DNA from 3 places in the Chromobacterium sp. Ag138 genome. Region 1 is predicted to be linked to each of the others. Evidence: predicted binding sites of a transcription regulator. Region 1 holds the regulator's gene; each other region holds the start of a gene.

Evidence for each region. Region 1 encodes FliA, which starts transcription of late flagellar genes. Its sites were predicted from a motif close to GCTAAAGNTNNNNNNNNNNCNGCCGATAAT; they were not measured.
Region 2: a site for FliA is predicted at 6,838-6,867, ahead of ACY3GB_RS10120 (flagellin N-terminal helical domain-containing protein). Genes of this name have one in related genera too.
Region 3: a site for FliA is predicted at 2,518-2,547, ahead of ACY3GB_RS23130 (LPP20 family lipoprotein). Genes of this name have one in related genera too.

The regions. Positions count from the first base shown of each region.
Region 1 is NZ_JBUPWA010000001.1:3,964,825-3,974,646, forward strand. Features, by position in the region: gene ACY3GB_RS18625 (exonuclease domain-containing protein) at 1-1,297, shown strand, start outside; gene ACY3GB_RS18630 (flagellar motor protein) at 1,350-2,099, opposite strand; gene ACY3GB_RS18635 (RNA polymerase sigma factor FliA) at 2,150-2,896, opposite strand; gene ACY3GB_RS18640 (MinD/ParA family ATP-binding protein) at 2,893-3,771, opposite strand; gene flhF (flagellar biosynthesis protein FlhF) at 3,768-5,213, opposite strand; gene flhA (flagellar biosynthesis protein FlhA) at 5,227-7,311, opposite strand; gene flhB (flagellar biosynthesis protein FlhB) at 7,318-8,484, opposite strand; gene ACY3GB_RS18660 (thymidylate synthase) at 8,624-9,418, shown strand; gene ACY3GB_RS18665 (dihydrofolate reductase) at 9,415-9,822, shown strand, end outside.
Region 2 is NZ_JBUPWA010000001.1:2,194,500-2,204,321, reverse strand. Features, by position in the region: gene ACY3GB_RS10135 (class I SAM-dependent methyltransferase) at 1-1,319, shown strand, start outside; gene ACY3GB_RS10130 (glycosyltransferase) at 1,391-5,242, shown strand; gene ACY3GB_RS10125 (flagellin N-terminal helical domain-containing protein) at 5,474-6,697, shown strand; gene ACY3GB_RS10120 (flagellin N-terminal helical domain-containing protein) at 6,916-7,764, shown strand; gene ACY3GB_RS10115 (flagellar protein FlaG) at 7,840-8,265, shown strand; gene fliD (flagellar filament capping protein FliD) at 8,302-9,693, shown strand; gene fliS (flagellar export chaperone FliS) at 9,750-9,822, shown strand, end outside.
Region 3 is NZ_JBUPWA010000001.1:4,989,033-4,998,854, forward strand. Features, by position in the region: gene ACY3GB_RS23110 (isochorismatase family protein) at 1-339, shown strand, start outside; gene ACY3GB_RS23115 (DUF1737 domain-containing protein) at 484-696, shown strand; gene ACY3GB_RS23120 (EamA family transporter) at 683-1,588, shown strand; gene ACY3GB_RS23125 (GlxA family transcriptional regulator) at 1,581-2,495, shown strand; gene ACY3GB_RS23130 (LPP20 family lipoprotein) at 2,609-3,331, shown strand; gene ACY3GB_RS23135 (flagellar assembly protein T N-terminal domain-containing protein) at 3,331-4,620, shown strand; gene ACY3GB_RS23140 (extracellular solute-binding protein) at 4,746-5,738, shown strand; gene ACY3GB_RS23145 (ABC transporter permease) at 5,811-7,415, shown strand; gene ACY3GB_RS23150 (ABC transporter ATP-binding protein) at 7,417-8,460, shown strand; gene ACY3GB_RS23155 (YbaK/EbsC family protein) at 8,464-8,931, opposite strand; gene ACY3GB_RS23160 (methyl-accepting chemotaxis protein) at 9,000-9,822, opposite strand, start outside.

The DNA of each region.
Region 1 (9,822 bases):
ACGCGTCGAGCGCCTGTCCTGGCTGGTCAATCCTGGCCAGCCCATTCCGCCCTTCATCGAGAACATGACCGGCATCAGCAACGAGATGGTGGCCGGCGCGCCGCCGTTCGCCGAACTGGCCGACGAGTTGCTGGCCACGCTGCGCGGCCGCCTGCTGCTGGCGCACAACGCCCGCTTCGACTATGGCTTCCTCAGGAACGAATTCCGCCGCCACGGCCTGCGCTTCCAGGCGCGCGCGCTGTGCACGGTCAAGCTGTCGCGCCGGCTGTATCCTCAGTATTTCAAGCACAGCCTGGACAGCCTGATCGCCCGCCATGGCATAGAAATGCCGGAGCGCCACCGCGCGCTGGCCGACGCCGAGGCGGTTTACCGCTTCATCCAGGTCGCCGGCGCGGAACTGGGCGAGGACAAGGTGGCGCATGAGGCGGCGCAGCTGCTGTCGCAGCCGGCTGAGTTGTCCAGCCTGCCGGCTGAGCTGCAGCAGCAACTGGAGGAGATGCCGGACTCGGCCGGCGTCTACGCGATGTTCGGCGAGGATGGCCGCGCGTTGTATGTCGGCCGCGCGACCAATCTGTACCGCAAGGCGCTGGGCCACTTCGCCGAACGCAAGCCCGGGCACAAGAGCCATGAGGTGCGGATAGACGAGCCGGTGGCGAGGGTGGAGTGGCGCGAAAGCTTGAGCGAGTTCGGCGCGCGTTTGCTGGAGCTGCAGTGGCTTGGCCGCTTGCAGCCGGTCCATAACCCGCGGGCCAGGATGATGGGCGAGGTGTGCACGCTGCAGCTGCAAGCCGGCGACGACGCTTTTTCGCGGCCGGTCCCGGTATCCGCCCGCGACATCGATTTCACCCGCACCGCCGATCTCTACGGCTTGTTCCGCCATGCGCGCGAGGCGCGGAAGGCGCTGGCCCAGATCGCGCTGGCCCAGGGGCTGTGCCAGTCGGTGCTGGGGGTGGAGCAGGTGACCAGCCGCAAGGGCGCCCCTTGCGCCGCCTACCGGATCCGCCGCTGCCGCGGCGCCTGCGTCGGCGACGAGGGCGCCGACAGCCATAACGCCAGGTTGCTGGCGGCGCTGCAGCGGCTCAAGGTCAAGCCATGGCCGTTCGAGGGCGCGGTGGCGGTGGCGGAGCGCGACGAGGTGTGCGGCGATGTGGTGGAACACCTGTTCGACCGCTGGTGCTATCTGGGCAGCCGCCGCAATGGCGGCGCGCTGGAGGGCGAACCGGCTTTCGATCTCGATTACTACAAGCTGCTGGAGAGCGAGCTGCGCAAGCCGGATAGGGATCTGGTGACGATGTAGATGAGAAAGGAGCGGGCGGTGACGCCTGCTCTTTTTTTAAAATCAAGAGGGATTACTCGTGCATCGCCAGATAGCCGCGCAGCCGGCTTTCGATGATGCGCGGGTTCTCGCCGTTGGCGATCGCCACCACACCCTCGACCACCAGCTCCTTCATCGCCACCTCGGACGCCACCAGGTGTTTGAGCTTGTTGGCCATGGGTAGGAAAAACAGGTTGGCCGAGCCGACGCCGTAGACGGTGGCGACGAAGGCCACGGCGATGCCGCCGCCCAGCTTGGTCGGGTCGGACAGGTTTTCCATCACGTGGATCAGGCCCAGCACCGCGCCCAGAATGCCCATGGTCGGCGCGTAGCCGCCGGCCGACTCCCAGATGCGGGCTGCCTGCTTGCGGGCGTGTTCGAACATGCTGATTTCCACTTCCATCACCGCGCGCAGCGTGTCCGGCTCGGTGCCGTCCACCAGCATCTGCATCGCTTTCTTGGTGAACGGATCGCGCTGGGTGGCGATCAGGCCTTCCAGCGCCAACAGGCCGCCCTTGCGCGAGGTCTGGCTCCAGTTGATGACTTCGCGGATCATTTTTTCGTGGTCGAAGTTGGGGGGGCGGAATATCCAGCGCAGCATGCGCAGCCCGGCCATGAACTGTTTGGGCGTGCTTTGCAGCATCACCGCGCTGGTAGTGCCGCCGATGACGATCATGAAGGCGGTCAGCTGCATCAGCGAGCCGATGCTGCCCCCTTCGATGGCCTGGCCGGCGATGATGGCGGTCAAGCCCATTACAATGGCGATAAGACTGATCTTGTCCACAAAAAGGTTCCGTTATCGATCTGGTCTGAGACCCGTCACCGGGCCTTCCCTTACAGCCAGTCTTTCAATTTTGCGCGCAGACGGGCGATGGCCTGGCTGTGCAGTTGGCAGACGCGGGATTCGGTGACGCCGAGCACCGCGCCGATTTCCTTCAGATTCAGCTCTTGTTCGTAGTACAGCGCCATCACCAACTGGTCGCGCTCGGGCAGGAACTTGATCGCGCTGATCAGCTGCCGGCGGAAACTGTCGTCGGAGAAGGCGGCCAGCGGGTCGGGCGAATCCTCGTCGGCGACATTGGTCACCGGATTGTGGCTGCTTTCGTCGTCGCCGCCGCCGAAGTCCTCGAAATGCAGCAGCGTGGTGCCCTTGCAATCGCCAAGCATCTCCTGGTACTGCTCCAGCTCAATGCCCATTTCCGCTGCGATTTCCGATTCCAGCGGGGAGCGGCCCAGCCGCTGTTCCAGCTTGGAGATCGCCTCCTCTATCTGGCGGGAGTTGCGGCGCGCCTGGCGCGGCAGCCAGTCCTCGCGCCTGAGTTCGTCCAGCATCGCGCCGCGGATGCGCTGGCTGGCGAAAGTCTCGAACTGCACGCCCTGGGCGGGATCGAACTGGCGGGCGGCCTCGATCAGGCCGATCATGCCGACCTGGATCAGGTCGCCCAGCTCCACCGACGCCGGCAGCCGGGCGATCATGATGCTGGCCAGCTTGCGCACCAGCGGGGTATAGGCCTCTACGTCGATCTCGACGCTGGGGGCTGCTGCGGCATAGCCCGATCGGCGGAAGGACGGAAAGGTCATAAGGGTTTGGCTCCATCTGCCTCGGCCCAATCGCGCGAGGCGGCAATCAGCAAGTCCATGTATCCGGTACTGTCGCGGCTGGTTTCCGGCGCGTCCCACTGCGGCAGCACCGCCGACAGTTGCGAGAAGGCCATCGCCGCCTCGCTGTCCGGGAACGCCTCCATCAGCGGCCGGCGCAGCGTCTGGCTGCGGCGCACCGCGTTGTCCTGCGGCACGAAGCCCACCCAGCGCAGCGAAACAGTCAGGAATTCGCTGGTGACCGCCGACAGCCGGGTGAACAGCTCGTGGGCCTCTTCCAGATGCCGCGCGCGGTTGATCAGCACGTTGAAGCGCTGGCGGCCGTAACGGCTCGCCAGGCGCTTGATATTAGCGTAGGCGGCGGTCAGCGAATCGGCTGCCGGCGTCAGCACCAAGACCAGGTTGTCGGCCACGCTGGCCGGGATCGGGTCGCGCACCGGGTCGGGCGCGTCGATCAGCAGCGCCGACGCGTCCCGCTCCTGCGCGCCGAATTCGCTGCCCAGCCGCAGCCACAGCTGGGTGGAGAATAGCGCGCGTTGCTCGGGCTGCGCATAGAGATTGATCAACTGAACGCCTTGCCGCGACACCACCATCATCTCGTCCAGACCGCCAACGCTGACCACCTGGCTTTCCAGCGTGGCGGTGGAGGGCACGCCCAGGCGGCGGGTTTGCACCTGGCCCAGGCAGCAGTCCACCATGATGGGGCGCAGGCCGGCGTAGGCGAGGCCCAGCGCCAGCTCGGTCACCACGGTGCTGGTGCCGGAGTGTTCTGAGCCGATGAAGGCGAAGCTGGGCGCGCGCTGCCGCTGGGCGGCGAGCAGGCGGAGGCTGGCGGCCTGGTCCTGCATCGCGTTCATAGCCATCCGGCCTGAGCCGCCTGCATGATGGACATTTCATCGGCCTGCAGCGCGAACGGGGAGGCGATCTGCTGCGCGCGCATCGCGCGGTCGACCAGGAAGGCGGCGTTGGCCGAGTGCAGGTCTTCCGGCACCCGCTGGCCGTTGGTGACATAGTAGAGCTTGAGCCGGTTGCGGATGATCACATCCAGGCTGGGGCCCTGGGCCACCGCCTCGTCTATCTTGGACAGGATGCAGCCGGACAGGCCGTCGCCGCGGTAGCGCTTCACCACATCCTCCAGCGTGTGGCCGTCGGTGTTGGCGGCCAGCAGCAGCAGCCGCTCGATCGGCCGGCCGGCGGTGCGCAGCATGTCTATCTGCGCCAGCACGCGCGCGTCGCGCTGGCCCATGCCCACGGTGTCGATGAACACGATGTGGCGGTTGGACAGGTCGGCCAGCGTCAGTTGCAGGTCGCCCTCGTTCTGGATGGAGAACACCGGCACGCCCAGGATCTTGCCGTAGATGCGCAGCTGGTCCTGCGCGCCGATCCGGTAGCTGTCGGTGGTGATCAGCGCCACGTGCTGGGCGCCGAAGCGCATCGTCGCGCGGGCGGCCAGCTTGGCGACGGTGGTGGTCTTGCCGACGCCGGTGGGGCCGACCAGCGCGAAGATGCCGCCGCGATCCATCACCTCGCGGTCGGCGTCCGCGCATTTCAGATTGTGAGCCAGCGCCGAGCGCGCCCATTTCACCGCGACCTCGGCCTGGTACTGCGCCGGCATCTTCTCGATCAGCTGGCGGATCAGCTGGGCGGAAAAACCCATGGCCAGCAGGTGCTTGAACAGCTCCAGCCGGTTGGGCGCCTTGCCCTCCATGTCCGACCAGGCGAAGCTGGCCAGCTGGCTTTGCAGCAGGCTTCTGAGCAGTTTGATTTCGTCGCCGATCTGCCTGAGTTCCTGGGCCATCTGTTCCTGCTCCTCGCCATTGGCCGGCGGCGCGGCGGGCTCCGGCGCGGACGGCCGGGCCGCGGCGCGCGGGGGAGACTGCGGCGCCGGCTGAATGGCCGGCTGCGTCACGGGCTGTTGGGCGATGGGCCGCGGCGGAGTGAAGGTCGGCTCCATCCGCGCCTCCAGCCGCGGCGGGGCCGGGCTTTCCAGCGGCTCCACCGGCATCGCGTAGGTGCGGGCGATGGCGCGGTTCATCGCGCTGCCGTTGGCTTGGGGAATCGGCGCCGGTTGCTGCGGCCGGTTGACCGCCGGCGGCGCGTTGCGCGGCGGATGCTTGCTGCTGGAGGTGGACAGCGTGCTGGCCAGGTTGGCGACGTCCGCGTCGGCCACCGCCATGATTTCCACGCCGCCGCCCATCGTCGGGCGATTGGACAAAATCAGGGCGTCCGCCCCCAGTTCTTCGCGAACTTGTCTGAGTGCGTCTCGAGTGGTTTTCCCGAAGAACTTTTTCACCACCATTATGGATTAGCCTTTAGCCCTTGCTGCCGCCGATTACCGCAATTATACGAATGGATTTATTGTCCGGAATCTCATTATGCGAAATCACACGCAATTGCGGCAATGCCCGGCGCAGGAAACGCGCGAGCAGCGGCCGCAGGCCCGGCGCGGTCAGCAGCACCGGATTGTATCCCTGGATTTCCACCTGCTCGGTCTGCTGGGCCGCGCTTGACAGCAGATTCTCCGCCAGCCCCGGCTCCAGCCCGCCGCCGGCTTTCGATTGCACCGCCTGCATCAGCACGTTTTCCAGCTGCGGCTCCAGCGTCATCAGCGGCAGCTCGGCCTCGCCTGGGAACAGCTGCTGGACGATCACCCGCGACAGCGCGGTGCGCACGGCGCTGGTCAGCTCGTCGACGTCCTGATTTTGAGGCACGTGGTCGGCCAGAGTTTCGACGATGGTGCGGAAGTCGCGGATGTGTATGCCTTCCGACAGCAGCTGTTGCAGCACCTTCTGCAGTATGCTCACCGGCACCACCTTGGGCACCAGGTCTTCGATCAGTTTCGGCGATTCCTTGGCCTGGTGGTCGATCAGCGCCTGGACCTCTTCGCGGCCCAGCAGCTCGGCGGAGTGGGTCTGCAGCAGATTGGAGATGTGGGTGGCCACCACGGTGCTGGCGTCCACCACGGTATAGCCCAGGCTCTGCGCCTCTTCGCGCTTGCCGGCGTCTATCCACACCGCCGGCAGGCCGAAGGCGGGATCGGTGGTGGCCGCGCCGGCGATCTCCTTGCTCACCATGCCCGGGTTGATGGCCAGGAACTGGCCGATGAAGGCCTCGCCCTTGCCCAGCTCCACGCCCTTCAGCAGGATGCGGTAGGCGTTGGGCTTGATTTCCAGGTTGTCGCGGATGTGGACCGGCGGCACCAGAAAGCCCAGGTCCTGCGCGATCTTCTTGCGGATGCCGCGGATGCGGCGCAGCAGCTCGCCGTCCTGGGTGCGGTCCACCAGCGGGATCAGCCGATAGCCGACTTCCATGCCCAACTGGTCAACGTGTTGGACGTCATGCCAGCCCACTTCGGCCGCCTGCTGTTCCGGCAGGGCGGCCGGTTGGGCTGCGGCTTGCAGTTCTTGGGCTTGCTGCTGGCGCTTGCGTTTTTCCATCGATCGGGCCAGCGCCAGCAGCGAGCCGGCGATCAGCAGGAAGGAAAAATGCGGCATGTTGGGAATCAGGCCGATCATGCCGATCACCGCTGAAGTGATGTACAGCACCTGCGGCTTGGTGAACAGCTGGCCGAGGAACTGCTCCGACATGTCCTGGTCGGTGCCGACGCGGGTCACCACGATACCGGCCGCGGTGGAGATGATCAGCGCCGGAATCTGGGCGACCAGACCGTCGCCAATGCTCAGCAGGGTGTAGGTTTCCGCGGCCTGTCCCACCGGCAGGTCGTGCTGGACCACGCCGACGATCAGGCCGCCGATCACGTTGATCAGGATGATCAGGATGCCGGCCATCGCGTCACCGCGCACGTATTTGGACGCGCCGTCCATCGCGCCGAAGAAGTTGGCCTCCTCCGCGATGGTGACGCGGCGCTTGCGGGCGTCGTCCTCGCCGATCAGGCCGGCGTTGAGGTCGGCGTCGATCGCCATCTGCTTGCCGGGCATCGCGTCCAGGGTGAAGCGGGCGGACACTTCGGCGATCCGGCCCGCGCCCTTGGTGATCACCACGAAGTTGATGATGGTGATGATGATGAATACCACGATGCCGATGGCGACGTTGCCGCCCACCAGGAAGTGGGAGAACGATTCGATCACCTTGCCGGCGGCGTCGGGGCCGGTATGGCCCTCCAGCAGCACCACCCGGCTGGAGGCGACGTTGAGCGACAGCCGCAGCATGGTGGTGATCAGCAGCACCGAGGGGAAGGACGAGAAGTCCAGCGGCTTGCGCACATTGATGCCCACCAACAGCACGATCACCGACACCGCGATGTTGAAGGTGAAGAAAATGTCCAGCAGCATCGGCGGCAGCGGCAGCACCATCATCATCAGGATCAGGATGATGAGCACGGGCCCGGCGAGCTGGGAGATCTTCAAGCGCTTGAGGATTTGTAGGATGGAGTCCATGCTGGCTTATCGGCTTTCTTCTGGCGCCGAATCTTGCTGACGTTTGCTGTACGGGTCAAGCTCGTCGGGCACGTCCAGTTGATCCGGGAAGGTCGGAGCGACGCCGCCGACCGATTGGTATTGCTGCAGCTGAAACACATAGGCCAGCACCTGGGCCGCCGCCGCGTACAACTGGGCCGGTATATCCTGGCCCAGCTCCCCATGGAAGTACAGCGCCCGGGCGAAAGGAGGAGAGCGCATGATGGGCACGCGGCTGTCCTTGCCGGTGTCGATGATCTTTTCCGCCAGTTTCAGCGAGCCTTTGGCCACCACTTGCGGCGCGCGCATGGTGTCGTCGTACTTCAGCGCCACCGCGAAGTGGGTCGGGTTGGTGACAATCACATTGGCTTTGGGCACTTCTTGCATCATCCGCTTGCGCGCGGCCTCGCGCTGCAGTTGGCGGATGCGGCCTTTCACTTCCGGCGAGCCGTCCATTTCCTTGTATTCTTGCTTGACCTCTTCCTTGGTCATCCGCAATTTCTTGTAATAGCTCCACAATTGGTAGGGCACGTCTATCGCTACCAGCAGCAACATCGCGGCGGTGACGATGAAAAAGGTGTGGATGATCAGGTCGGTCATCTTCAGGATGCCGGCCTCCAGGGGCATCGACAGCAGGCCAATGATGTCGCCGCGCTCCTTCCAGATATACCAGGTGGCGATGCCGCCGATCAGCAAGCTCTTCAGTATCGCCTTCACGCCCTCGGTGACGGCGTTCAGGGAAAACAGCCGTTTGACTCCAGACAGAGGGTTCATCTTGCCGAAATTGGGTTCCAGCGCCTTGAATGTGAGATTCCAGCCGCCGATCAGGGTGGGGGTGAAAATCGCGACCAAGGCCAGGCCGCCAAAAAACGGCATCAATTCCCATAATGCTCCGAACAGGCTTTCCTTGAATCGCACCAGCGCCGGCTCGGCGTTCTGCACCGTCGCCTGGTCGAAGGACAGCAGGCGATGCATGGTATCGCCGAGGAAGCGTCCCAGTTTGCCGCCCATCACCATCAGCAACGCGACCCCGGTCATGGTGACGGCGAAGGTCGACAGCTCCCGCGATCGGGGGATGTTGCCATCTTCCCGAGCCATCGACAGCCGTTTGGGCGACGCGGGTTCGGTGCGTTCGAGGTCGGAATCTTCTGCCATGGGCTCGCTTTAGATAAATGCTTTTGTCTTGATTTTAAACTGAATGGTAGCGTATGCCGGCCGGTCTCGGCCAGCCCCGCGCCTCGCGCGGCAGCGCCGCTAGCGGTACAATAATCTGATTATTGACGGAATCGCCCACATGCAACAGTACCTCGACCTGATGCGCCATGTGCTGGAACATGGACATGACAAGGCAGACCGCACCGGAACCGGCACCCGCTCGGTGTTCGGCTACCAGATGCGCTTCGATCTGGCGGACGGTTTTCCGCTGATCACCACCAAGAAATGCCATCTGCGCTCCATTATCCACGAACTGCTGTGGTTCCTGTCCGGCGATACCAATATCCGCTATCTGAAGGAAAACGGCGTGTCGATCTGGGACGAGTGGGCCGACGAGAACGGCGATCTCGGCCCGGTCTACGGCTACCAGTGGCGAAGCTGGCCGGCGCCGGACGGCCGCCACATCGACCAGATCAGCCAGTTGCTGGAGATGATCCGCAACAACCCGGACTCGCGCCGGCTGATCGTGTCGGCGTGGAACCCGGCGCTGGTGGACCAGATGGCGCTGCCGCCTTGCCACAGCCTGTTCCAGTTCTATGTCGCCGATGGCAGGCTGTCCTGCCAGCTGTACCAGCGCTCGGCGGACATCTTCCTCGGCGTGCCGTTCAACATCGCCAGCTACGCGCTGCTGACGATGATGGTGGCCCAGGTGTGCGGCCTGCGGCCCGGCGATTTTGTCCACACGCTGGGCGATGCCCACCTGTACAGCAACCATCTGGAGCAGGCGCAATTGCAATTAACGCGCGAACCGCGCCCGCTGCCGACGATGAAGCTGAATCCGGAGGTGAATGACCTGTTCGCGTTCAAGTTCGAGGACTTCGCGCTGGAAGGCTACGATCCGCACCCGCACATCAAGGCGCAGGTGGCGGTATGAGCCGGAAACCGACGCTGACGCTGGTGGCCGCGATGGCCGCCAACCGCACCATCGGCATAGACAACCAGCTGCCCTGGCGCCTGCCGGAGGATCTGAAGCATTTCAAGGCGACCACGCTGGGCAAGCCGGTGATCATGGGCCGCAAGACCTGGGATTCGATCGGCCGGCCGCTGCCGGGCCGCCGCAACATCGTGGTGACCCGCCAGGCGGACTGGCGGGCGGACGGCGCGGAAGCCGCGCACTCGCTGGAGGAGGCGCTGGCGCTGGCCGGCGCGGTGGACGAGGCCTGCCTGATCGGGGGCGCTGATCTGTACCGCCAGGCCCTGGCCCTGGCCGACCGGCTGTGCCTGACCGAAATCGCCCGCGACTACGACGGCGACGCCCACTTCCCGGTGTTCGACCCG
Region 2 (9,822 bases), 1.8 Mb from region 1:
AGTGGATAGTCTGGGGCTCCACCTGGAATGCGGGGCTGAGCTTTTTGGACGATCGCGACTCTCTGGCGCAGATGATGGAAGCCTGCTTCGCCATCAAGCAGTTGCGGGATGGCGGCTTCGACAATGCCTGGTTGGTGTACAAGGACCGGGTGACGGCGATGGCTGGGGCGGACCAGCTGCGGGACAGCTTCTTCGTCGTGGCGGAGAAACTGGGCGTCGGGGACTGCGTCCGCTACGCGGTCAGCGATTCCAAGTACTGGGCGGCGGCAGGCGACGCGGTGGTTTCCTATGATTCGAACTTGTCGATCGAGGCGGTGCTGGCCGGCACGCCGGCCATCAATGTGCTCAGCGATTTCGGCAGCGTGGCGGGAGGAAGCTTTGGCGCCAATGATGGCGTCTTGACGCTGGAGGCCCAAGAGGTGCCGCTGGCACTGGCCAAGCTGATCGGCGATGCGCAGTTCCGCCAGGGCCTGCTCGACGCGGCGGCCGCGCGGAGGGAATTCTTCAATGCCGGAGTCGACGGCAAGGCGGCCGCCAGGTTGGTTGATCTGATTGATCAGTTGGCGCTGCGGTTCCCGGAAAAGCAAGGCCAGTATGTCTGGCAGGAATATTTGAGCGTCGAGTCGCATGACGTGACGGCGGGTTATCACACCACCGGCCGCCAGGATTTGATCGACATGATAGGAAACCGGCCCAAACTGATGCTGGACATAGGCTGCGCCGGCGGCGCCAACGGCGCGCTGGCCAAGCAGCGGTTTCCGGATTGCCAGGTTTGGGGCATCGAAACCAACAAGGCCGCCGCCGAGTTGGCCAGCCGCAAGCTGGACAAGGTATTGGTGGGCATGTTTGAGGACTTTGACCTCGAGCGGGAAGGGATCGCCAAGGGCTCGCTGGATATGGTGTTGCTGGCCGATGTGCTGGAACACATGTACGACCCGTGGCGGGTGATGGTGAAACTGCGAGAATATCTGTCGGAAAAGGGACAGGTGGTGGTCAGCATTCCCAATGTGCGCAACCTGGTGTTGATCGGGGAGCTGATGAAGGGCAATTGGACTTATGCCCGGGAAGGCTTGCTTGATATCACCCACATCCGTTTCTTCACCGAAAAGGAAATCCAGAAGTTCTGCCGCGAGACGGGCTACCGGGTCCTGGCCAAGAAAAATGCGCTCGATACGCGCTTGCTGCCGCTGATGGAGCGCGCCCAGGGTTCGCTGCCGTGCAATATCGAGGTGGAGAAGATGGTGATCAAGAACGTCACCCATGAGGAAATGCAGGAAATGTGCACGCTGCAATTCTATTTGCTGTTGGAGAAAGCCTAGCAGGCGGCGCGTAGCCGTCCCCTTACCTTGCGCCCCATGGAGGGCGCATTTGCCATATGAGGCTGAACGGAATGCAAAAGAGAAAACCGCGGGTAGGCATCCTGTCTCGGGACTTTTTCGAGTTCGCGTGCTTCAAGCTGCGCATCGCCGATCCGCTGTCGCTGCTTGCGGGCGCGATCGATACCTATTTTTACAACAATATCGAGCGGACCCGCTTTCTTGGGGACTATGCCTTTGAGGACGATGAGCATTTCATCGCCTCGATGGATTTCTTCATCGTGCAGCGCTGGTTCATCACCCATCTGTCCAAGCCGTTGATCGAGCGGATACTGGAAGCAGGGAAGCCCATCGTGCTGGAAATGGACGACTGGCTGCCAGGCTTGCCGCCAAGCAATCCGATGTATGAGGACAATTACCAGTACATCGAAAACATCAACTGGCTGATGCCGCAGTGCCAGCTGGTGACGGTGAGCACCGAGCGGATGGCCGAGAAGGTCAGGCCGATCAATCCGCGGGTGGCGGTGTTGCGCAATGCGGTGAGCCGGCATCGCGTCGTCGAGCCGATGCCGGCGCAGGACGGGCTGGTGGTGATCGGCTTTGCTGGCACCAGCACCCACGCCAAGGATCTGAGCATGATCGCGCCGGCCCTGTCGCGCATCTACAGCTACTATGCCGGTCTGGTCAAATTCGTGTTCTGGGGCGATGTGCCCCAGGCGATGGTCGGCCGCAAGGGCGTGCGTTTCGTGCCGGATTCCGTGATGTACCACGAGTATTTCGGCCAATTGGCATCCTTGCGTCTGGATATCGCCTTGGCCCCCTTGAGCCGCGACGATTTCAACGATTGCAAGTCCAATATCAAGTGGTTGGACTATTCCATCGTCGGCGCGGCATCAGTGGTGTCCGATGCGCCGCCATACGAGGATTTGAAGGGAACGGGCCTGGCCAGGGTGGTCGAAAACAAGCCGGATGCCTGGTTCGACGCCATTTCCGAACTGATCGAGAACGAGGTCGAACGCAAGGAGATGGCCAAGCGCGCTCGCGAGCAGGCCATCGGCCCGAACACGTTGGAAAGCGTGATCGGCGACTATCTGGACGCGTGGAACAGCGTGCTGCCGCAAGAGTTGCGCCAGACCATGCCGATGAAGCTTGGCAAGCCGTTCCTTGGGCGCAGCAGCAACAACGACCAGAGCAGCCAGCTCAATTACATGCGCTGGCTGAAGAACCATAACTTCCGCGAGGTGCATGCCGAGCAATTGGCCGAACGGATGATGACCGTGTGGCAAAACCGGCCGCTGTTCAACCTGATCGTGCTGGCCCCCAAGGAAAAGCAGGCGCTGTTGGGGCACTCGATCACCGCGATGGAAAAGCAGCTGTATCCGCATTGGCGTCTGTTGGTGGTGGCGGATTGGGACGCGCCCGATCCGATATTTTCCAGCAGCGGCCAATTGGGCTGGGCGCGGGTGCCGGGCATGGACGACGCCAATGCGGTGGCCGCGGCGATCAACAGCTATATAGCAGACCGGCAAGCCGACTGGACCTGGCTGCTGCCGGCCGGGTTCCGGCTGCAACCGCAGACCTTGGTGCGCATGGGAGAGGAGATACACCAACATCCGGATAAGGTCATGGTGTATTGCGACAGCGATATCGTATCGCCGATGGGCGAGCGGTTCCTGCCGGCGTTCCGTCCGGACTTCTCCCCTGAATACTTGCGGTCGATGGATTACATCAGCCATGCCGGAGCCTTTGCCACCCAGGCCCTGATCCGGATCGGCGGCGTCCAGCCTTATCCGGAAGCCTACAGCTACGATCTGGCTTTGCGGTTGTTGGAAAACTATGGCCCGTCGATGGCGGGGCATATCGATGACATGCTGCTGTCTTTGCCCTGGGTCGATCCCGAGTTTGATCATCTTGGCCATGCTTCGCGGCAGGTGGCGCTGGAAAACCATGGCCAGCGTTGCGGCTACCCGGTGGCGGTCAGGCCGGGGCTGGTGACGGGAACCTACCATTATGAATACCAGCTGCAAGGCGAGCCGCTGGTTTCGATCGTGATTCCGAACCGGGACAAGCTGGAGTTGCTCGAGCCCTGCATCGAGGGGCTGTTCAACAAGACCGACTACCAGAATTTCGAACTGCTGGTGGTGGACAACCGGTCGGAGCAGCCTGAAACGCTGGAGTACTATCAGGATCTGCAACAGCGTCATCCGGACCGGGTGCGGATTCTGCCCTACGACGCGCCGTTCAATTTCTCAGCGCAATGCAATATGGGGGTGGCCCAGTCTCGCGGCGAATACGTGCTGCTGCTCAACAACGACACCGAAGTCGTGTTGGGCAACTGGCTGACTCGCATGCTGGCGACCGCGCAGCAACCGGGCGTGGGCGCGGTGGGCGCACGCCTGTTGTATCCGGAAATCGGCCAGGTGCAGCACGCCGGCATCGTGCTTGGCATGCCTGGCGCCTTGTTCGCGGTGGCGGCGCACGCGTTCGAGTCGCAGGACATCAATCTGCCAGGCTATATGAACCGCGCGCAGACGATGCAGAATTACTCCGCGGTGACCGCCGCCTGCTTATTGATCTCCAAAGCCGCTTACCAGCAGGTGGGCGGAATGGATGAGACCAATTTTCAGGTCTGGTTCAACGACGTCGATTTCTGCGTCAAGGTGCAGCAAGCCGGATGGCGCAATGTCTACAATCCTTACGTGGTGATGTACCACCACCATGGCAAGACGATCAAGAAAGTGACCCGCGACCCACGGGTGGCCTTGGAGGCCACGGTGCGCGAGCACGACGAAATGTTCACGGTCCTGGAGCGCTGGCTGCCGCTGCTCAAGCGCGATCCGGGCTATAACCGCCATTTGTCGCTGCGCACCCGAAAAATGGAGCCGGATGCCGACCGCCATGCCTCATGGGACCCATCGATTCCCGGCCGGAAACGGGTATTGGGCATGCCGGTGCCGGGCGGCAGCGGAGAATACCGTCTCAGCATGCCGTTGTCGGTGCTGCAAGAGAAAGGCAAGCTGGATGGAGAGATTTTGCAGCCGATGCGCGGGCTGCCCTCCATCGTTGAACTGGCCCGTCTGGCGCCTGATACCTTGCTCATGCATACCGCGATTACCGACGAGCTCCAGTTCGCCATGCAGAATTACCGCCGCTTCCTGCCGCAATTGCGGATCGTGTTCGGCATCGACGACATGGTGGGCGGCTTGCCGTTGAAGAGCGATTTGTACGATCTGTGGAAGTGGCAATTCCCGGATGCCAAGCAGCGCTTGCGCCAGTCGTTGAAGCATTGCGACGCGCTGGTGGTCTCCACCGAGCCATTGCAGCATTTCTGCAAGGGCATGATAGACCGGATCGAGGTGATACCGAACCGGCTGCGCAAGAGCATCTGGCAACAGCTGAAGTCTGAGCGCCGAGCGGGCGATAAACCGCGAGTGGGCTGGGTCGGCGCGTCACAGCACCGCGGCGATCTTGAATTGCTGCTGGAGGTGATGAAACAGACCCATCAAGAGGTGGATTGGGTCCTGATGGGCATGACGCTGCCGCAGTTCAAACCCTATGTGAAGGAGTTCCACCAGCCGGTGCCGTTCTCGCAGTATCCGGAGAAGATGGCCTCCCTCAATCTGGATCTGGCGGTGGCGCCATTGGAGGTCAATCCCTTCAACGAGGCCAAGAGCAATCTGCGGCTGCTGGAGTATGGCGTGCTGGGCTGGCCGGTGGTGTGCACCGACATCTACCCCTACCAGAGCAACCAGGCGCCGGTTTGCCGCGTGCCCAACCGCGCCGAGGCCTGGGTGGAGGCGATACGCGCGCGTGTCCACGATCTGGATGCGCTGGCGAAGGAGGGAGACCGTTTGCGGGCCTGGGTCGGACGCGACTACTGGCTGGACGATCACCACGAGGATTGGCTGCGCGTGCTGCACGGCTGACCTATTCGGCAGACCCAGGGCTACCGGCCGCTCCGTCTAAATGGATGGAGGTGGCCGGTTTTTCATTCCAACTGATCCTAGAATATGAGTTGTTTATTGCTTGTAAGAATGATTAGCACCGCTCATTTTTGGTAATAATACCGTTTTCATAACAAATTCCTCCTGTCGGCCGATCTTGTCTTCAACAGGCAAGAAAATTCGATGGCCCTGTGGGCCGATAAGGGGAATGAAATGGCAATTACCGTCAACACCAACCTGTCCTCGCTGCAGGCGCAACTGAACCTCAACAACTCCAGCATGGGTCTGAACCAGTCGCTGCAGCGTCTGTCTTCCGGCTTTCGCATCAACAGCGGCAAAGACGATGCCGCCGGTTTGGCCATCTCCCAGACCCTGACCTCCGCCATCCGCGGCAACAACCAAGCGATGCGCAACGCCAACGACGGCGTGTCCGTCGGCCAGACCGCGGAAGGCGCGATGGGCCAGATCGCCAACAACCTGCAGCGCATCCGCGAAATCGCGGTGCAGGCGTCCAACGGCGGCGTCAGCGACAAGAACCGTTCGCAGCTGCAGAACGAAGTCGACCAGCTGACCCAGGAAATCTCCCGCACCATTCAGACCACCGAGTTCAACGGCACCAAGCTGCTGGCCGGCGGCGCCACGCTGACCTTCCAGGTTGGCTCCAAGGGCGCGGCGGATAACCAGATCAACATCCAGACCGTGGATTTGACCCAGTCGACCCCGAATACCCTTTCCGGCTCCACCGCAGACCTGACCAAGGCCGCTGCCGACGCCAAGACTGCGGCGACTGCCGCGGACACGGCATATCAAGCCGTTGTCGATGCGACTACCGGTAATCCGAAGCCTGGCGTGACCCAGGCGACTGCCGACGAAATGAAGCGCAAGTCGCTGAATGCGCAAAAATCCTATCTGGATCTCGATCTCGCCGCCAAGGGCAAGGCGGTGGACGATGCCGACAAAGCTTGGCAGGCGGCGGATGCCGCAGGCAAGGCGGCTGCCAAGACAGCGCTGGATAATGCCCGGACGGCGATGGATACCGCCAAGGATGCCCAGACCACGTTCAGCAACGCCAATCCGGCTATCGGCGCCAGCGGCGGCCTGCATTCCTTCAATGCTAATCTGTTGGCGGTGAAAACCGTGGATGTGACCTCGCAGGATGGCGCGGCCAAGGCGCTGAACCTGTTGGACGAAGACATCGCCAAGATTTCGGACATGCGTTCCACCTTCGGCTCGGTGATGAACCGCTTCGACGCGGTGGTGGCCAACCTGGGCAACTACACCCAGAACCTGACCGCGGCCAACAGCCGCATCATGGACGTCGACTTCGCGTCGGAAACCGCCAACCTGACCAAGGGCCAGATTCTGCAGCAGGCCGGCGGCTCCATCCTGAAGCAGGCCAACTCGTTGCCTCAGGCCGCGTTGTCCCTGTTGCAATAACAAAGGCGAAGGCGACCGGGTTGCTTAAATGGCCTGGTCGCCAAGCGGATGCGTAGGAAAGATCGAACAGGAGCGGCAGGATGAGATAAGCGGGATTTTGGTGTTGATGGCGTGTCAAGTGTGAAAATTCACACCTTCACCATAAAGTTCGGAATGCGCTAGCCGATAAGCAGTGTAAGCAAGCCTCTTTGCCCACACTGAGTATCAGGAGAGTCATCATGGCCATTACCGTCAACACCAACGTATCCTCGCTGCAAGCGCAGCTAAACCTGAACCATTCGGAGATGGCGCTGACCAAGTCGCTGCAACGTCTGTCCTCTGGCTTGCGCATCAACAGCGCCAAGGACGACGCGGCCGGTCTGGCGATTTCGCAGACGCTGACGGCTGCGATCCGCGGCAACAACCAAGCGGTCAACAACGCCAACGACGGCATTTCCGTCGGGCAAACCGCTGAAGGCGCGCTGGGTCAGATCGCCAACAACCTGCAGCGTATCCGTGAAATCGCGGTTCAGTCCGCCAACGGCTCGGTCAGCAACACTAACCGTTCGCAGCTGCAAAACGAAGTGGACCAGCTGACTCAGGAAATTTCGCGTATCGTTCAGACCACGCAGTTCAACGGCACCCAGTTGCTGTCCGGTGGCGGCAGCCTGACCTTCCAGGTAGGCTCTTCCGGCGCGGCCAATAACCAGGTGTCGATCTCCTCGGTGGACTTGACCTCCGGTGGCGTGCTGTGTAGCTACAACTCCTCGCTGAGCGCTACCGGCACCATCAGCGTGACGACGCAGTCCGGCGCGTCCGGCGTGCTGTCGGCTCTGGATTCGGATATCGCGGAAATTTCGACCGTGCGTTCCACTTGGGGTGCGGTGCAGAACCGGTTTGACGCTGTCGTGGCGAACCTGCAAAACTACGTGCAAAACCTGACTGCAGCCAACAGCCGCATCGTGGATGTGGACTTTGCGTCGGAAACGGCTAACCTGACTAAGAACCAGATTCTGCAGCAGGCGGGTGCTTCCATCCTGAAACAAGCGAATACCCTGCCCCAAGCAGCCCTGACTTTGCTGCAGTAACAGTAGTAGACTGATGGTATAGCCAGTCGCAGCTCCGGTTGGGCAGCCGGAGCTGCGGTCACGAGGAGCGTGATCATGCAAATCCCTTCCATCTTATCGCCTTCCGTCCCGACGGCATCCGCTCCAGTACAGCGTCAGCAACTGGTCGAGCTGGCGCAAGCTCCTGCGACTGATCAAAGCCAGCCGGTGTTGGCGGACACGACCCAAGCTGTTGCCGCGGTTGGGCAGAACCAGCAGCAACAAGCGACGGGGGATTCGGAGCAAAAACAGCAATCTTTGACCAAGCAGCTGGAAGATTCGGTCAAGCAGTTGAACAACACGGCTTCGTTGTATAACAGCTCCTTGCTGTTCTCTGTCGACAAGGAGACTGGCGCCACTGTGGTCAAGGTCGTCGACAAAGAGAACAACAAGGTTATTCGTCAGATTCCGTCCGAAGAAGCATTGCGCATCGCCAAGGCGATAGGCGACTTCAAGGGCCTTTTGCTGAAGGACAAAGCCTGATCCCTTTGTCCTGATGCGGCTAAACATGGGGATGACATGGCAGCCATTACCAGTTCCGTGGGTGCATTGGATGTACAAGGCATTGTCAGCCAATTGATGTCGATAGAGCGCAGGCCGCTCAATGAAAGCCTGCAGCGCGCTGATCAATACAACACCCAGCTCAGTACCGTGGGCAAGCTCAGCTCTTCGCTATCCGCTTTGCAGACGGCGTTGACTGGTTTGTCGTCTGGCCGCTTTTTGCAGGTGTTCAAGGCCACTGTCAGCGATGCTTCGATGGGGTCGGTTTCTACGACCAGCGGAGGCAGTTCCGGCACCTATCAGGTGAATGTCGACAACTTGGCGACGAGCCGCCAGTTGGTGTTCGATCATGTCGGAGCTTTGAGTCCTACGGACACGAAACCGAATATCAAGGACCCGAAGGAGAAGATCGACTCAGCGCCGGATTCCATTTCCTTTCTGGTTAATGGCAAGACGCAGACAGTCACTTTGCGAAGCAAGCCTGACGAGGCCGTGTCTTTGCAGACCATCAACGACAAGATCAATGCCGCTGGCATCGGGGTGAACGCCTCAATCGTTCAGAACAACGGCACGTACAAATTGGTGCTGAATTCAGTGGAATCCGGTACCGACAATCAATTCAAGATCGTCAGCGGTACGGGGAGCAGCGATTCTGGCAAGCCAGGCGGCTCCATGCTGGCCGGCCTGTCGCAAACCGACACGGCTGCCACCGAGTCTCAGGACGCGGCCGATGCCAAACTGACAGTGAATGGCGTGGCCATCACCGCCGGCAGCAACAAGGTGACCAGCGCGGTGCCGGGGGTGGAGATTGACCTCTATAAAAAAGGCTCGTTCACGGTTTCGATGTCGCCGGACAGCGCAGGCGTGTCCAAGAATCTGCAGTCGTTCATCGATGCCTACAACCAGATCGTCAGCGATGTCAAGGCCGCGCGTAGTGGCGCGATGAAGGGCAATGCTTCGATCCTGGATATCCAGAACAAGCTGCAACAGGTGTTGTCTACTCCTGTCGCAGGCGTTGATCCGGTCAATTCATTCGCCTATTTGTCGCAGGCAGGCATTTCGCTGCAAAAAGACGGCACATTGAAGTTGGATCAGACCGCGTTCAATGACGCGATGAAAAAAGACAAGCAGGCGGTGACGAATCTGTTTGGCAATTCCGCGAACACTGGCTTTGCCCAGAGGTTCAACACTGCTATCAATGGCATGCTGGATCCCAAAGGCGTGATTGAAACCAGTAAGGCGACAATCAAGTCGAAGGCGAGCACGGAAACCCAGCTGCAGAGTTCGTTGCAGTCCAGGCTGGACTCGAAGCAGGCGCAGTTGGTCAGGCAATATACGGCTTTGAACAAGACATTGGCAGAGATGCAGTCAGGCTCCGCGAGCTTGTTCAACCTGATTTCCAGCAGGTAAAGTTGCAGGCCGGACGGCGAGGGGCTGTCCGGTTGTTTCAGAAATGATGGTGAGCCATGCTGAATTCCCGAATGCTCAAGCAGTTTAATCAGGCATATGCTAACGATGCCTTGAAAGCTGCCGTTTATG
Region 3 (9,822 bases), 1.0 Mb from region 1:
ATGACGCATCAGCCTGCGGCTACCTTCGTCAAGCACGTGCACAACGCGCTGACCGATTCCGGCCTGCAGAGCTGGCTGATCAAGCATGGCATCCAGAAGCTGGTCATTTCCGGCATCCGCACCGAGCAGTGCTGCGAAACCACCACCCGCGTGGGGTCCGACCTGGGTTACGAGGTGGACTTCGTCACCGAGGCGACGCTGACCTTCCCGATGACCCATGCCGGCAGCGGCGTGGTTTACAGCGCCGCCGACATCCGCGCCCGCACCGAGCTGGTGCTGGCCGGGCGTTTCGCCGCCATCGTCACGGTCGAGGAGGCGCTGCGGCGGATGGAGGACTGATTGGCCGGCCCGCGCGGCGTCCGGGCGCATCGCGCCAAACGCCGCGCGGGCGGCGAGGGTTGCATGAAGGCCGCCGGCGCTTGCCGCTTGAGACCGGCATGTCATAAGGTGTCGTCATTGGATTTGTCTGAATAAGGAGAACGCATGTCGCAACATCTAGCGGACATTCCGCCTGATGGCCTGCCCGCATATCGGCTGCTGACCGGGCCGGACGATTCGGCCTTTTGCAAGCGGGTCAGCGAAGCGCTGGCGCTGGGCTACCGGCTGTACGGCTCGCCGGCCGCCACTTTCAACGGCGAGCGGGTGATCGTCGCGCAGGCGGTGTTGTGGCCGGGGAGCGATCATGCCGCTGGCTGACATGATGCAGGCGCTGGCCATCGTGCTGGTCTGGGGCGTGAATTTCGTGGTGATCAAATGGGGCGTGGCCGGCGTGCCGCCGCTGTTGCTGGGCGCGCTGCGCTTCGCGCTGGTGGCGCTGCCGGCGGTGTTCATCGTCAAGCGGCCGGCGCTGCCGTGGCGTTACCTGGCGCTGTATGGGCTGACGGTAGGGGTGGGGCAGTTCGGCTGCCTGTTCACCGCGATCAAGCTCGGCATGCCGGCCGGCCTCGCCTCGGTGGTGCTGCAGTCGCAAGCTTTCTTCACCTTGTTGCTGGCCCGGGTCTTCCTGGGCGAGCGCTGGCAGGCCAGCCAATTGGCGGGGTTGGCGCTGGCCTTGGGCGGCCTGGCGCTGATAGGCATGGGCAAGGGCGGCAATATGACGGCGCTGGGTTTCGGCCTGACCATCGCCGCGGCCACCAGTTGGGCGGCATCCAACATCGTGGTGCGCGCGATCGGCCGCGACGGCTTCAAAGTGGAGCCGCTGGGGCTGGTGATCTGGTCCAGCCTGGTTCCGCCGATTCCTTTCCTGCTGCTGTCGTGGCAGATAGAAGGCGGCGAGCGCATCGCGGCGGCGCTGCGCGGCTTCGACGGGCAGTCGCTGTTCGCCGTCGCCTACCTGGCCTTCGTGGCCACCATGTTCGGCTATGGCTTGTGGAGCCGCCTGCTGGCGCGGCACGCCGCGGCCAAGGTGGCGCCGTTCTCCCTGCTGGTGCCGGTGGTGGGGCTGCTGGCTTCGCACTGGCTGCTGGGCGAGAGCCTGACCGCCGCGCAATTGGCAGGCAGCGCGCTGCTGATGGCCGGATTGCTGGCGACGGTGTTCGGCGGCAGGCTGCTGGCCTTGGCCGCTTCCTGGAGAACCAGCCGTGCGTGACGTTTATTTCGTGCTGTCGCCCAATGTCCTGCTGCTGGATCTGGCCGGGCCGGCCGACGCTTTCCGCCTGGCGGGGCTGCAGGGCGCAGATTTTCGCCTGCATTACGTAGGCGCGTCGGAAGCGGTGGGCACTTCGCTGGGCCTGCCGCTGGGCGGCCTGGCGCCGTTGCCGGACGCGCTGCAGGAGGGGGCGGTAGTGGTAGTGCCGGGATCGACGCCGTCCATCGAGGCCTATGCCCGGCCGGAGGCGAGGCGCATCGTCGCCTGGCTGGCCGAGCGCCGGCGCCAGCCGGGCGTCCGCTGGGCCGGCGTCTGCTCCGGCAGCCTGCTGCTGGCGGAGGCCGGGGTGTTCGACGGCCGGGCCTGCACCAGCCACCATACGCTGCTGGAGCGGCTGCGCGCGCTGGCGCCGGCGACCCGGGTGCAGGAAAACCGGGTCTTCGTCGCCGACGGCCCCTGCTACAGCAGCGCCGGCATCACCGCCGGCATCGATCTGGCGCTGCATCTGATCGCCGACTTGGCCGACCCCGCGATCGCCCGCGCGGTGGCGCGCGAGATGGTGGTGTATTTCCGCCGCTCGCCGCAGGACCCGGAGCTGTCGCCATGGCTGGCCTGGCGCAACCACCTGCACCCGGCGCTGCACCGGGCCCAGGACTTGATCTGCGCCGACCCGGTGCGGGACTGGCCGCTGGACGAGCTGGCGGCCAAGGTCCACGTCAGCGCGCGCCATCTGTCCCGGCTGTTCCGCGACCAGGCCGGCGTTTCGGCGCACGATTACCACCGCGCATTGCGGCTGGCGCTGGCCCAGCAGTGGCGTTCGGCCGGCCTGGGCAAGGAGAAGGCGGCGCTGTCGGCTGGTTTTTCCTCGGCCAGGCAGATGAGCCGGGCCGCCGCCGCGCATGACTGAGAGGCCGCGCATGCCGTCCGCTTCTCAAGTTTCATCAGTTATTGCCGATGTTTCAGGTTGACGAGCTCCGGGAATGGTTCATACCATTCCATCAACACCTATCGGTAATTGCCATGAATACAGTCCGTCGTACGTCTCGCCTCGCCTTGTTCGCCCTGGTGGCCGGTTTGACCGCCTGCGCCACGCCCGCCCCGCAGACATCCGCGATGTCCGCGCCGATGCCGATGAAGGAGAGCGGCTCGGTGCCGTCGGGCGTCGGTTATGTCGGCTCCGGCGACGAGACGGCCAGCGGCGAGGAGGTGAGGGTCGTGGTCAAGGAGGTCAATCCCTTCCAGCCCATCGTCGTCCGCGTGACCGGCTCCGGCGCCGCGCCCTACACCAACAGCCTGACGCCGTCGCAGCGCAAGCTGCTGGCGATGCGGGCCGCCCGGCTGGACGCCTTCCGCGCGATCGCGGAACAGGTGCAGGGCATGAAGCTGGTCGGCAACAGCTCGGTGTCCAATATGATCGCCAACAGCGATAGCTTCCGCACCTATGTCGACGCCTATCTGCGCGGCGTCACCATCGTCTCCACCGTGATGAAGCCGGACGGCACCAGCGAGGCGGTGGCCGAGATCACGCTGGACCAGGAGTTCTACAAGCAATTCCGCCACTCGATGGAAAAGACCGGCAGCGTGATGCAGGCGTCCAAGGAAACCGGCGCCGCCGGCGCCCTCTGTCCGGAAGCCAATTGCGGCGCCACCAAGATCGTGCCGGCCCCGGCGGCCGCGCCGGCGCCCGCCGTCATGACCGTTTCGCCAGCCCGCTACAGCAACAATTTCTACGTGACCCAGTAATGACGCGAATCGCTATCCGTGCCGCCGCCCTTGCGGCGGCATTTGTTTTGTCGGGCCCGTCGCACGCTGAAATCCTGACAGCCGAGGGCGTGGCGCCGCTGGACAACGGGCCGGTCGCCGCGCGGGAGATGGCGATGCAGGACGCGTTGAAGCTGCTCTCCATCCGGCAGGGCGCGCGCATCGAGTCGACGCAGCTGGTCGATGCCGGCCGGCAGGGCGAATCCAGCACGCTGAGGGCCTTGTCCCCGGTGCAGGGCGCGGTGCGGGTCGTCAACGAGTACGCGCAGGGCAAGCTTTACCACGTCAAGGTCGAGGTGGACACCGGCCCGGCCAAGGCCTCGCAGGCTCCCGCGGCGGAGCGGCGCGGTGATCCGTCCTGCCAGATGCCGGTGGGCCGGTCGCTGAGGCGCAAGCTGGTGACCACGTATTTCGACGTCGCGCATCCGGCCGACGCGTCCGATATGCCGGACCTGGCCACCGCGCTGCCGACTGAGTTGGCGCGCAGGCTGGTGCACAACAGCATGCTGGTGGTGAAGGACGCCAATACCGTCTCGGTGCTGGCCGACAGCCGCGTTTCCGAGCCGGATGCCGGCTGGCAGGTCGCCAGCCAGCTGGGGCAGCGGGAGAACGTCCAATTCGTGGTGGCGGGCCGGGTGTTGTCCACCTCGGTGATGGACAAAGGCGTGCGCAGGTCCTTGTTCGAATCCAACAATACCAGCCAGCAGGGAGCGTTCTACAACGGCCCCTTCGCCGGCATGTTCGGCGCCGGCGTCAAGTATGTGCCCACGCAGCGGCAGTTCGATCTGGAGTTCTGGATATACGACGGGCTGACCGGCTCGCTGATCGCCAAGGATAGGGTCAGCGGCATCGTCAACTCGAAAGGGCCGGTGATTCCGACCATGCCGCAGCCCTTCGCCTCCGTCGCGTTCTGGCAGAGCGACTACGGCAGGCAGGTGGACAGGTGGCTGGACAACGTGTCGGACCGCATCGAGAGCGTGATCTCCTGCATTCCGTTCTCCGCGCGCGTGGTGAGGCTGGAGGGCAAGCGCGTCTACATCAACGCCGGCCTGCTGGACGGCATGGCGGTGGGCGACAAGCTGCTGCTGTACAAGCGCTCGAGCGGGCAGCCGCTGCGCGATCTGATTTCCGGCCGGGAGCTGGGCATGCCGGAGAGCCTGAACGGCGATGTGACCCTGACCCAGGTGCAGCCCAATTTCTCCATAGGCGTGGCGCAGGGAGGCGCCCGCGTGGCGGAGGGGGATTACGTCCGCTTCGGAACGGCGCGCTGATGGCGGTTTTTTCTGCTCAAAGTTCCGCTGTTTGCAATTTATTTTTGTATTGATAAGTATTATCAGCTGGTGTTACGGTGCATCCCGCACTTCGCTTTTCGTCTCAATCGAACGGGGGATACACCTTGAAACAGCAACTGATGTTGGCCGCCGCGCTGGCGGCCGTGGCCGGCCCCGCGCTGGCGGAGGACCTGGTGGTCTACAGCGCGCGCGGAGAGCAACTGCTCAAGCCCATCGTCGACGCCTACAAGAAGGAGACCGGCGTCAACGTCAAGCTGGTGTCCGACAAGGAAGGCCCGCTGATGGAGCGTCTGCGCGCCGAGGGCCGCAACCGCCCGGCCGACCTGCTGCTGACGGTGGATGCCGGCAATCTGTGGCAGGCCGAGCGCATGGGGCTGCTGAAGGCGGTCAAGTCGCCGGTGCTGGACGCCAACATTCCCGCCCACCTGCGCGATCCGGCCAACCAGTGGTACGGCTTGTCCATCCGCGCCCGCACCATCTTCTACAACACCCAGAAGGTGAAGCCGTCCCAGCTGTCCAGCTATGCCGATCTGGCCGATCCCAAGTGGAAGGGCAAGCTCTGCCTGCGCACCTCCAAGAAGGTGTACAACCAGTCGCTGGTGGGCATGATGCTGGCCGAGATGGGCCCGGCCAAGACCGAGCAGGTGGTCAAGGGCTGGGTGGGTAATCTGGCCGCCGCGCCGTTCCCCGACGACACCAAGATGCTGGAGGCCATCGCCGCCGGCCAGTGCGAGGTGGGCATCGCCAACACCTACTACTACGGCCGGATGATGGAGAAGTCGCCTAAGCTGCCGGTCGGCATCTTCTGGGCCGACCAGGCCGGCAAGGGCGCCCATGTCAACATCTCCGGCGCCGGCGTCACCCGCCATGCCCGGAATGAGAAGGGCGCGGTGAAATTCCTGGAGTGGCTGAGCTCGGAAAAGGCGCAGAACATGTTCGCCGACGTCAATCTGGAATTCCCGGTCAATCCCAAGGTGAAGCCCGACGCCCGCGTGGCGGCCTGGGGCGATTTCAAGCACAACTACATCAACGTCTCCAATGCCGGCGCCCGGCAGGCCGAGGCGGTCAAGCTGATGGACCGCGCCGGCTACAAGTAAGCCGCCGCGATTTGTGTTGAACCGGGCCCGCCGTCCTGACGATGCGTGCCCGCCGCCGTTGGATCGCATCGCATGCCGTTTACCGTTTCGCGCTGGCGCGCGTCCGCCGCCGCCGCCAGCCTGCTTACCCTGATTCCGCTGGCGGTGATCGCCCTGGGCCTGTTGGAGCCGGATGCCGAAGTGTGGCGCCATCTGGCGGAGCACGCGCTGCCGGAGCTGCTGCGCAACACCGCCGTCTTGCTGCTGGGCGTCGGCGCCGGGGTGCTGTTGCTGGGCGTGCCGCTGGCCTGGCTGACCGCGGTGCATGACTTTCCCGGGCGGCGGTTTTTCTCCTGGGCGCTGATGTTGCCGTTGGCGATGCCTGCCTATGTGATGGCGTTTTCCCAGTTGGGCCTGTTCGATTTCACCGGGCCGTTCCAGAGCTGGCTGCGCGAGGCCTTCGGCAGCTCGTCCTGGGTGCCGGACATCCGCTCGACGCCTGGCGTGGTGGCGGTGCTGTCGCTGGCTTTCTACCCCTATGTCTACCTGCTGGCGCGCAACGCGTTCGCCGGCATGGGCCGGCGCGCGCTCGAAGTCGGGCAGTCGATGGGCCTGTCGCCGCTGGCCGGTTTCTTCAAGGTGGCGCTGCCGATGGCCCGGCCCTGGATCGCGGGCGGCCTCGGCCTGGCGCTGATGGAGACGCTGGCCGATTTCGGCACCGTCGCCATCTTCAATTTCGACGCCTTCACCTCGGCCATCTACAAGGCCTGGTTCAGCCTGTTCTCCTTGCCCGCCGCCAAGCAACTGGCGTCCTTGCTGGTCTTGCTGGTGTTCGTTCTGCTATGGCTGGAGCAGCGCGCACGCGGCCAGCGCGGCTATGCCCAGGCGGGCAGGGCGGCGCCGTTGCCGCGCATCCGCCTGGCCGGCGCGCGCGGCTGGCTGGCCTGCGTCTTCTGCGCGCTGGCGCTGTCGCTGGCCTTCGTCTTGCCCTTCGGCCAGATCCTGGTTTGGGCGGCCAGCCATCTGGCCAGCGATCTGGACGCCGATCTGCTCGACAGCCTGAAGAGTTCGCTGTCGCTGGCGGCGATGGCGGCGCTGCTGGTGCCGGCCATCGCCCTGTGCCTGGCTTTCGCCGGCCGGCGCGATCCGGGCAGCCGGCCCTGGATCCGGCTGGCCACGCTGGGTTACGCGGTGCCGGGCACCGTGCTGGCGGTGGGCGTGTTCGCGCCGGTGGCGGCGCTGGACAATCTGCTGCTCGAGCATTTCGGCCGCTGGCTGCCGGAAGGCGCGTCCGCCGTGTTCAAGGGCACGCTGCTGGTCTTGATGCTGGCCTACGCGTCTCGCTTCCTGGCGGTGGCTCATTCGGCGCTGGACGCGGCGATGCAGCGGATCAGCCGCAGCCAGGAAGAGGCGGCGAACAGCCTGGGCGTCCATGGCGGACGGCTGTTGCTCCGTCTGCACCTGCCGCTGCTCAAGGGCGGCCTCTTCACCGCGATGCTGATGGTGTTCGTCGACGCGATGAAGGAGATGCCGATCACGCTGATGACCCGGCCCTTCGGCTGGGACACGCTGGCGGTGCGCATTTTCAATCTGACCAGCGAGGGCGAGTGGCAGCGCGCGGCCTTGCCCTCGGTGGCCATCGTGCTGGCCGGCCTGTTGCCGGTCTTGCTGCTGTCGCGGCAGAAGCCTGGAGTGTGAGATGGACAAGACGCTTGAATTCGACGCGGTAAGCCTGGCTTTCGCCGGCAAGCCGGTGCTGGACGGCATGAGCTTCGCGCTGGAGGGGGGCGAGATCGCCTGCCTGCTGGGCGGCTCCGGCTGCGGCAAGACCACCGCGCTGCGCTGCATCGCCGGCTTCGAGACGCCGTCGGCCGGCCGCATCCGGCTGGAGGGCGAGACGGTGTTCGGCGTGGGCGTGAATGTGCCCGCCCATCGCCGCCGCGTCGGCATGGCGTTTCAGGACTATGCGCTGTTTCCGCACCTGACGGCGGCCGGCAACGTGGCTTTCGGCCTGTCCGCTCTGGGGAGAGGCGAGCGCAAGGCCAGGGTGGCGGAGGCGCTGAGCCTGGTGGGGCTGGAGGACGAAGCCGCGCGTTATCCGCACCAGCTGTCCGGCGGCCAGCAGCAGCGGGTGGCCCTGGCGCGCGCGCTGGCGCCCAGGCCCAGGCTATTGCTGCTGGACGAGCCGTTTTCCAATCTGGACGCCGAGCTGCGCGAGCGGCTGGCGCGCGAGGTGCGCGCCATTTTGAAATCGCAGGGCATCGCCGCCTTGATGGTCACCCACGACCAACACGAGGCCTTCGCCATCGCCGACCAGGTGGGCGTGCTGCACCAGGGGCGGCTGCAGCAGTGGGACGCGCCGGACGGGCTTTACCATCGTCCCGCCAACCGCTACGTGGCCGGCTTCATCGGCCAGGGCGCGTTTCTGCCCGGCAGGGTGAGCGGCCGCGCGGTGTGGCTGGAAACCGGGGAGCTGAGATGCGACCAGGGCCTGCCCTTCGACGACGGCGCCGAGGTGGAGGTGCTGCTGAGGCCCGACGCGGTGCTGCCGGAGCCGGGCAGCCCGCTGCGGGCGAGAGTGGTGGACAGGGTGTTGCGCGGCACGGTCAGCCATTACGCGCTGGAGTTGCTGTCCGGCCGGCGGCTGCTGGCCGAGCTGGGCCATGAGCGGCCGCTGGCGGTCGGCGAGATGGTGGGCATCCGGCTGCAGCCGCAGCCGCTGCTGGCGTTCCCCCGAGAGTGAGGCTCAGGCGAAAGCCTGGCAGACGTCCACCCACTGGCCAGCGGTGATGTCGCCCAGCCGGCCCGGGCTGATCCGCACCGCGCTGTGCACGGCGCCGGCCGCCGGCAGCACTTCGTCGAAAGCCTGGATCGACACGTCACGGTAGATGGGCAGCTCGCGGGCGAGGCCGAAGGGGCAGACGCCGCCGACCGGGTGGCCGGTGATGGCTTCCACCTCGTCAGGCGGCAGCATCTTGCCCTTGCCGAAGGCGTCCTTGAACTTGCGATTGTCGATGCGGGCGTCGCCGCGCGCGACCAGGATCACGTCGCGGCCATCGCTGAGGCGGAAGGCCAGCGTCTTGGCGATGCGGCCGGGCTCGACGCCATGGGCGGCGGCTGCCTCGGCCACGGTGGCGGTGCTGACGTCCAGCTCGATGATGGCGATGTCCGCTTGGCGGGCGGCGAAGAAGGCTTTGACCGATTCCAGGCTCATGGGCGGTTCTCGTCGGGAAAATGGGTGCCGGTCCATTATTCCCGATGAGAACCAAAGGCGCTAGGCCATCAGGTCTGCTGGACGATGGCGGTCAGCTTGTCGGCGATGTCTTGCGAGGTGGCGGCCTGCTCTTCGGCGGCGTTGGCGATCTGAACAACGAAGTCGCGCATATTGTTGATTTCGCCGACGATGGTGGCGAGCGCCTGTTCGGCGCGCAGGAAGTCGCTCTCGGTGGCGTCCACCTGCTGGCGGCCGCGCTCGATGGCCTCCACGTTCTGTTTCACCTCGTTCTGGATGTCGCGGATCATGTCGCCGATTTCCTGAGTGGCCTTGGTGGTGCGTTCAGCCAGCTTGCGCACCTCGTCGGCCACCACGGCGAAGCCGCGGCCCATTTCACCGGCTCGCGCCGCCTCGATGGCGGCATTCAGCGCCAGCAGATTGGTCTGGTCGGCGATATCCTTGATCACGCTGATGATCTGTCCGATGGTGACCGAGCGCTGGCCTAGCGATTCCAGGCTGTCGGCGGTGTTGCGCACCATGCCGCCCACGCTCTTCATGCTGCCGCTGGTTTCGTTGACGATGGCCGCGCCTTTGCGGCCTTCGTCCAGCATCAGCTCGGCCGATTCCGACGCCGACGTGGTCTGCACCGCCACATTCTGGATCGTGGCGCTCATCGCCTGCATGTTTTCCGACAGCTCATTGATGCGGGCCTCGAGGAATTCGCGGCGCTGATTGCCTTGTTCCTGCAATTTTTCGGCGCGGATTTCAGAGGAGACATCCTGAAAGCTGGCCATGAAGCACAGCAACTGATCGGGGTGGGCCGAATCCCAGATCGGAAACACCTTGGTTTCGAACATGACTTCGCCGACTGGAATCATCGCGACGTGCTGC